Regions from separate parts of the Pseudomonas helvetica genome, predicted to be linked through region 1. Evidence: predicted binding sites of a transcription regulator. Region 1 holds the regulator's gene; the other holds the start of a gene.
What was found. The regulator FliA, encoded in region 1, starts transcription of late flagellar genes. The targets are predictions, from matches to a motif close to CTAAAGTTTNNNNNNNNNNNGCCGNTAA.

Region 1 (4,344 bases):
CGCCCCCGACTCAGCTTGCGCCTTGACCGCGTTCAGCGAGTCCAGCAGCAGTTCGAACTCATTGTCGGTGACGTCGCCCGATTCGCTTTCAGCGGCAGGTGCTTCAACCACCTCTGCAACTGGTTGCGCCACATCGTCTGTTTGAGGCTCGGCCAGGCGGGCCAGAGCCGCCAGCAGTTCCGGTGTAGCCGCAGTGATCGGTGCACGCTCGCGGACTTCGCTGAACATGCCGTTCACCGCGTCCAGCGCTTCGAGAACCACGTCCATCAGTTCCGAGTCGACGCGACGCTCACCCTTGCGCAGGATGTCGAACACGTTCTCGGCGATGTGACAGCACTCCACCAGCTCATTGAGCTGGAGGAAGCCGGCGCCCCCTTTTACAGTGTGAAAACCGCGAAAAATTGCATTGAGCAAATCCGCATCATCGGGTCGGCTTTCCAGCTCGACCAGCTGTTCGGACAGTTGCTCTAGAATCTCGCCGGCCTCAACCAGGAAATCCTGAAGGATCTCTTCATCGGCGCCGAAGCTCATTAAGGGGGTGCTCCTAAAGGTCTAAAAACCTAAAAAACCTAAAATCCAAGACTGGATAGCAAATCGTCCACATCGTCCTGACCGGACACAACGTCTTCTCTTTTATCGGCATGAATCTGCGGACCTTCACCCTGAGAGAGATGTTTTTGCGGATCTTTTTCAGCCAGCATCGCTTCATGGTCATGTTCGATGCCCGCAAAGCGGTCTACCTGACTGGCCATGAGCACGAGCTTGAGCAGGTTGCTTTCGACTTCGGTGACCAGTTGAATCACGCGCTTGATCACCTGACCGGTTAGATCCTGGTAATCCTGAGCCAGCAGAATATCGTTGAGGTTGCCCGAGACGACCTGGCTCTCCTCGACGCTACGCGTCAGGAAACCGTCGACACGCCGGGCCAGTTCGCGGAACTCTTCGGCACCGACTTCGCGGCGCATGAAACGCCCCCAGTCGGCGCTCAAGGCCTGGGCGTCAGTGCTCAGGCCATTGACCAGCGGAGTACTGTTCTCGACCAGATCCATGGTCCGGTTCGCGGCCGCTTCGGTCAGCTTGACCACATAGGACAGGCGCTCGGTGGCGTCTGTGATCTGTGAGACTTCCTCGGCTTGCGGCATGTTCGGGTCAATCTGAAAATTGACGATCGCGCTATGCAGCTCGCGAGTGAGCTTGCCCACCTCCTGGTACAGGCCGCGGTCACGGGTCTGATTGAGCTCATGGATCAGTTGCACAGCGTCACCGAACCTGCCCTTTTCAAGGCTTTCGACCAGTTCGTGAGCGTGTTTTTTCAGGGTCGATTCGAAATCGCCCTGTGAAGATTCTCTTTGCTCCATAGCTCCCCCCGTGGCGCAGTGGCTCCGCGCATCAACCGATGCGTTCGAATATTTTTTCGATCTTCTCTTTCAACGCCTGGGCCGTGAAGGGTTTGACCACATAGCCGTTTACACCGGCTTGAGCGGCTTCGATGATCTGCTCGCGCTTGGCTTCGGCAGTGACCATCAGCACCGGCAGGTGCTTGAGCTTTTCATCGGCGCGCACGTGGCGCAGCAAATCGATACCGGTCATGCCAGGCATGTTCCAGTCCGTTACCAGAAAGTCGATGCTCCCGCTGTTGAGGACGGGAATGGCGGTAATACCGTCGTCCGCCTCGACCGTGTTGGTGAACCCAAGGTCACGCAACAGGTTTTTTATGATCCGCCGCATCGTTGAGAAGTCATCAACGATGAGGATTTTCATGTTCTTGTCCAATTCGACCTCCAAGCAGTCTTAAACGCGTTCAGCACCTGAACACGCCATTCAATCAATTCGGCAGAGCACTCGACGACTGTCTGGAGCACAACGGATGAAGACCGGCACAGCGTTACGCCCTGCCTGTTTCGTTCGCAGTGTCCCCACACTGCTGTCAGCGCGCTCGCCACTCCCCCAAACGCCCCCGCAAACGGGCCGCGCACTGGCTGTGTAACTGGCTGACCCGCGATTCACTGACCCCCAGGACCTCACCGATTTCCTTGAGATTCAGCTCTTCGTCGTAGTACAGCGCCAACACCAGTCGCTCACGCTCCGGCAAATTGGCAATCGCATCCGCCAGTGCTGCCTGGAAGCGTTCATCTTCCAGGTCGCGCGACGGTTCGAGATGAGCACTCGCGCCATCCTCGTGCAGCCCTTCATGCTCGCCGTCCTGCAACAGATCGTCGAAGCTGAACAGGCGACTGCCCAAGGTGTCATTCAAAATCCCGTAATAATCGTCGAGACTCAATTGGAGTTCGGCCGCAACCTCGTGATCTTTAGCGTCACGCCCGGTTTTAGCTTCAATTGAGCGAATCGCGTCACTCACCATCCGGGTATTGCGGTGGACCGAGCGTGGCGCCCAGTCACCCTTGCGGACTTCATCGAGCATCGCACCACGGATACGGATCCCCGCGTACGTCTCGAAACTCGCACCTTTGCTCGCGTCGTATTTGGTCGACACTTCAAGCAAACCGATCATGCCTGCCTGGATCAGGTCCTCGACCTGAACACTGGCCGGCAAGCGCGCCAACAGGTGATAGGCAATACGTTTTACCAGTGGCGCGTAACGCTCGATCAGTTCGTACTGCGCGTCACGCGCCGACTTCTTGTACAGGTTGTAACCGCTGGCTGTCATAGAACCGGACCCGCAGTTTGCTGCACCAGACGCTCGACGAAAAATTCCAGGTGCCCACGCGGGTTGGCAGGCAGCGGCCAGGTATCGACTTTCTGCGCGATGGCCTTGAATGCCAGCGCACACTTGGAACGAGGAAACGCTTCATACACGGCGCGCTGCTTCTGCACCGCCTTACGCACGCATTCGTCGTAAGGCACCGCACCGACGTATTGTAAGGCGACGTCGAGGAAGCGATCCGTGACCTTGGTCAACTTGGCGAACAGATTTCGCCCTTCCTGCGGGCTTTGCGCCATGTTGGCCAGCACGCGGAAGCGGTTCATGCCGTAATCGCGGTTGAGCAGTTTGATCAGCGCGTAGGCGTCAGTGATCGACGTCGGCTCGTCGCACACCACCAGCAATACTTCCTGGGCTGCGCGAACAAAACTGACGACCGACTCACCAATACCCGCCGCCGTGTCGATCACCAATACGTCGAGGTTATCGCCGATGTCGCTGAATGCCTGAATCAGGCCAGCATGCTGGGCCGGGCTCAGGTGAACCATGCTCTGGGTACCGGACGCTGCTGGAACAATGCGAATTCCGCCCGGCCCCTGAAGTAATACATCGCGCAGTTCACAGCGGCCTTCGATGACGTCGGCCAGCGTACGCTTGGGCGTGAGCCCCAGCAGGACGTCAACGTTCGCCAGCCCCAGATCGGCGTCCAGCAGCATGACGCGCCGGCCGAGCTCAGCAAGAGCCAGGGACAAGTTCACTGACACATTAGTCTTCCCGACGCCACCTTTGCCGCCGGTCACTGCGATCACCTGTACGGGATGCATGCTGCCCATGTTCGTTCTTTACCTTGTCTTGCTTAGACGCGGACTACATGACTGGCTGCGCGCTCACTTGTGAACAATGCATGGCAGGCCATCGATGTAGATACAAATCTATTCATTATTACCTCAGCCGACACGCTTGGCCGGGCTGTGGTAGAGGTCAGCGAACATATCAGCCATGGCTTCTTCGCTGGGTTCTTCCTGCATCTGCACGCTAACGGCGCGACTGACCAACTGATGCCGGCGCGGTAAATGTAGATCATCCGGGATCCGTGGCCCGTCGGTCAGATAAGCGACAGGTAATTCGTGGCTGATTGCCAGGCTCAACACCTCGCCCAGGCTCGCTGTTTCATCCAGTTTAGTCAGAATGCAGCCTGCTAGCCCGCACCGCTTGTAACTGTGATAAGCGGCAGTCAGCACCTGCTTTTGGCTGGTAGTGGCCAGCACCAGATAATTCTTCGACTTGATCCCGCGACCGGCCAGGCTTTCCAGCTGCATGCGCAACGCCGGATCACTGGCCTGCAGGCCGGCGGTGTCGATCAACACCACACGCTTGCGCAACAGCGGATCAAGGGCTTGCGCCAGGGACTGGCCCGGGTCGACGTGAGTCACCGAGACATTGAGGATACGCCCCAGGGTCTTGAGCTGTTCCTGAGCCCCAATGCGGAAGCTGTCCATGCTCACCAGCGCGATGTTCTGCGCGCCGTACTTGAGCACGTAACGCGCGGCCAGCTTGGCCAGCGTGGTGGTTTTGCCCATGCCGGCAGGGCCGACCATGGCGATCACGCCACCCTCTTCCAGTGGTTCGATCTCGGGAGTCACGATCATCCGCGCCAGGTGCGCCAACAGCATGCGCCAGGC
Region 2 (4,344 bases), 1.2 Mb from region 1:
TTCGTCGCCGTACTGATGACCTCCGGCCTGGCGGAAATAGACTGGGACGACATCACCGTTGCCGCGCCCGTGGTCGTTACCGCGCTGGCCATGCCGTTCACTTACTCCATTGCCAACGGTATCGCGTTCGGGTTCATTTCCTGGACCGCTATCAAGTTGCTGTCCGGCCGTGGCCGTGAGCTGAACTCGGCGTTGGTGGTTCTGTCGATTCTGTTCGTGATCAAGTTGGGTTGGTTCAACGCATGACTTTCGATTCCCAGGCTTACACCACTCAGCTCGAAGAAAAGGCCACGCGCCTGCGTGACCTGCTGGCGCCGTTCGATGCACCAGAACCTGCGGTGTTCGACTCGCCGCTGGCGAACTTTCGCCTGCGCGCCGAATTCCGCTTGTGGCGCGAAGCCGGCGAGCGTCATTACGCGATGTTCTCCCAGGAAGACAAACGCACGCCGATCCTGATCGAAGAGTTCCCGATCGCAAGCCTGCGCATCAACCAGTTGATGCCGCAGCTCAAGGCCGCCTGGCAAGCCAGCGCCGCCCTGAGCCACAAGCTGTTTCAGGTGGAGTTCCTGACCACCCTGGCCGGCGATGCGATGATCACCTTGTGTTATCACCGCCCGCTGGACGAGCATTGGCACGCGGCCGCGTCGAAACTGGCCGCCGACCTCAACGTCAGCGTAATCGGTCGCTCCAAGGGCAAACGCGAAGTGATCGGCCATGATTATGTGGTCGAGAAACTTGAAGTCGGTGGTCGCACCTTCAGCTATCGCCAACCGGAAGGCGCGTTCACCCAGCCGAACGGTACGGTGAACCAGAAGATGCTCAACTGGGCTTACGACGCTCTGGGTGATCGTTGCGACGATTTGCTGGAGTTGTATTGCGGTAACGGCAACTTCACCCTGCCGCTGGCGACCCGCGTGCGCAAAGTGCTGGCCACCGAAATCAGCAAGACCTCGGTGAATGCGGCGCTGAGCAACCTCAGTGAAAACGCTGTGGATAACGTCACCCTGGTGCGTCTGTCTGCCGAAGAGCTGACCGAAGCGCTGAATGAAGTTCGCCCGTTCCGCCGTTTGCACGGCATTGATCTGAAGAGCTACGAGTTCGGTAGCGTGTTCGTCGACCCACCGCGCGCCGGCATGGACCCGGACACGTGCGAGCTGACCCGACGCTTCGAGAACATTCTGTATATCTCGTGCAATCCGGAAACGCTGGCGGCCAACATCGCCCAATTGCACGACACCCACCGCATCACCCGCTGTGCGATGTTCGATCAGTTCCCGTGGACGCACCACATGGAATCCGGGGTCTTGCTGACCCGGCGTTGATTGCATTCGCTCAATACAAAAAATCCGGCCGAAGCCGGATTTTTTATTCAACCGATCACTGCATCCACGGTGGAGGCGGTTCTTCGGTTTTACCTGGTGGGGCGTCGTCTGCGGCGCGAACCGCTTGCCGTCGCTCCTCGTCAAGGCGTGCGGCCTCGATCTCACGCATGATGCCGCCCACGTCCGCCAGCTCTTCCGGCTCGTCGAACTCACCGGTCAGGACGCTGGCCGGGTGCAGGGTGCCGGCTTCATACAGGGCCCACATTTCCTTGGCGTACTTGGTCCGCTTCAACTCCGGCGCAAAACGCCCGAAGTACGAGGCCATGTTGCCCACGTCGCGCTCCAGCATGCTGAACGCGTGGTTGTTGCCAGCAGCATCGACTGCCTGGGGCAAGTCGATGATCACCGGACCATCCGGGGTCAGCAGTACGTTGAACTCGGACAGGTCACCGTGCACCAGACCGGTACACAGCATCAGCACGATCTGTGAAATCAGGAAGGCGTGGTATTCACGCGCCTGATCCGCTTCCAGCACCACGTCATTGAGACGCGGCGCGGCATCGCCGTACTCGTCCGCCACCAGTTCCATCAGCAGCACGCCTTCCAGGAAGTCGAACGGCTTGGGGACTCGCACCCCGGCACTGGCCAAACGGAACAATGCCGCAACCTCGGCGTTCTGCCAGGCGTCTTCGGTTTCTTTACGACCGAACTTGGAGCCCTTGGCCATCGCGCGAGCCTGACGGCTGTTACGGACCTTGCGACCTTCCTGATACTCGGCCGCCTGACGAAAACTTCGTTTATTCGCCTCCTTGTAAACCTTGGCGCAACGTAACTCGTTGCCGCAGCGCACCACATAAACAGCTGCTTCTTTACCACTCATGAGTGGGCGCAGCACCTCGTCAACCAGACCGTCCTCGATCAGCGGTTCAATGCGTTTTGGAGTCTTCATCAGCTTTTATTGTGGGTCCTTTATTACCAAACACGCGAATGTCATTCGTTATACGGCAATCCTCTCCCGTCGGGGAGGGGTTGCCGACCTATGAACGTTGCAGATGCACCCAATGTGCCAGATTAATCAGGTAAACCCTGTTGAGCGACGAAGATCATAGCCGAGAGTCAGCCGCACGTTGGCGACTGGATCAGCAGGCATTTGCGACAGCGTCTGAGATCAGACAAGCCACTCTTTGTAGGATTTTTACCAATAGTCCTCAATTTCCGCCCCTGGCGGCCGAAGTCATCAAAGAGAAAGGAGTTTGTCCGACAATCCGCGGGGCGTCAGCACTACGTGGGCTTAATAAGAAAAAAACTGGAGCGCGGATGAACATCAAACAAAAACTGACGTGGGCGTTTGCAATCATCGCCTGCTTGCCAGTTGTGCTGGTTGCCACCCTGGTGGTCATGAACCTGCGCAGCGATGCCAAAGATAACTTTGTCGACGGCAGCGGTCGAGAGATCCGCCAGGTCAGCAACGCCATGCAACTGTTCTTCGACGGCATCAGCCAGAACGTCAACTACCTGGCCTCCCAGCCGCTGATCAAAAACACCGACGCCAGTCTCAAAACCTACATGAGCGCCAATGCGACGGAAATTCCGCAAGGCGAGATGGACAAGCAGGTGTTTGCCTTGCTGCAAGACCTGGGCGCCAGTCATCCGTCGTACGCGTACGCCATCGTCGGCACCAGTGCCGGGGGTTACGTGTCCTGGCCCGATGACCCGAAACTGGCCAATTACGACCCGCGCCAACGTCCCTGGTACAAGGCAGCGCAAGCCAAACCGGGCAAACCGTTTCGCACCGAGGCTTATTACTGGGCTCAGGATGATGCGACTTACGTCAGTACCGTGCGTACCCTCGACAACAAGCTCGGCACCAATGGCGGCGTGGTCAGCATCGACGTGACGCTCAAGCAGCTCACCGAGATCGTCAAACAGATCAAGCTCGGTGAAACCGGCTACCTGATGCTGATGGAAAACAACGGCACGGTGCTGGTCGACCCGAAACAGCCAGAGCACAACTTCAAAGCGCTGGGCAGCCTGGGCGACGGTTACGCGCAACTGGCCAAGGCTGGCAAAGGCCTGGTCGAAGTCGAGTTGAACGGCGAGCGCTACATGGCCAACGTCTGGCCGTCGGAGCAACTGGGCTGGACCTTCATCGGCCTGATCAAGCAAACCGACGTGATGAGCTCTGCCACTGCGCTGACTTGGCTGATCGCGATCATCGCCGCCGTACTGGCGGTATTCTTCGCCGTGGTCGGCGCCAGTTTCGCCAGCCTCATCGTGCGGCCGATCCGCAGCGTCGCCAGCGGTCTGGAAGGCATCGCCCAAGGTCAAGGTGACTTGACCCAGAACCTGCAGATCCGGGGCAGCGACGAAACCGCGCAACTGGCCAACTGGTTCAACCAGTTCCTCGCCGCGATTCGCAGCCTGATCCAGCACATCGGCGGCGCTGCGACCAAAATTCTTGCCAACTCGCAAAGCGCGACCCAAGTCTCCAGCGACATGGCCGACGCCGCCGGGCGCCAACGTGAAGCGGTGGACATGGTGTCCACGGCGTTCCACGAGATGGTCGCCACCGCCAACGAAGTCGCGCGCTCCTGTAGCCAGGCCGCCGAGTCGGCCGACAGCGGCCAGCGTCAGGCCCGCGAAGGGCAGCAACAGATCGATGCCGCCGTGCACAGCGTCGACAAGTTGAGCCAGGAAATCGAGCAGTCGGCGCAGTCGATGCAGCAGCTGGAACGCGACAGCAATGACATTCAGTCAATCCTCGGCACCATTCGCTCCATCGCCGAGCAAACCAACCTGCTGGCACTGAACGCTGCGATCGAAGCGGCTCGCGCTGGCGAGCAGGGTCGTGGTTTTGCGGTGGTGGCCGATGAGGTTCGCGCACTGGCCAAACGCACGGCCGATTCCACCGCGGAAATCGACGGACTGCTCGGCAACCTGGCCAAGCGTACCAGCCAGGTCACCCAGCAAATGCACGCCAGCCTCGAGGTGTCGCAACAGTCGGTCAGCCGGATCGGCGAAG

Region 2: the regulator FliA is predicted to act here: its motif matches at 2,530-2,557, upstream of AABM55_RS03345 (methyl-accepting chemotaxis protein).

What each region holds. Positions count from the first base shown of each region.
Region 1 covers NZ_CP150917.1:1,922,589-1,926,932, reverse strand. The annotation lists gene AABM55_RS08715 (chemotaxis protein CheA) at 1-531, opposite strand, end outside; gene AABM55_RS08710 (protein phosphatase CheZ) at 570-1,358, opposite strand; gene AABM55_RS08705 (chemotaxis response regulator CheY) at 1,390-1,761, opposite strand; gene fliA (RNA polymerase sigma factor FliA) at 1,928-2,668, opposite strand; gene fleN (flagellar synthesis regulator FleN) at 2,665-3,495, opposite strand; gene flhF (flagellar biosynthesis protein FlhF) at 3,610-4,344, opposite strand, start outside.
Region 2 covers NZ_CP150917.1:770,265-774,608, reverse strand. The annotation lists gene AABM55_RS03360 (NCS2 family permease) at 1-246, shown strand, start outside; gene trmA (tRNA (uridine(54)-C5)-methyltransferase TrmA) at 243-1,322, shown strand; gene AABM55_RS03350 (PA4780 family RIO1-like protein kinase) at 1,378-2,271, opposite strand; gene AABM55_RS03345 (methyl-accepting chemotaxis protein) at 2,640-4,344, shown strand, end outside.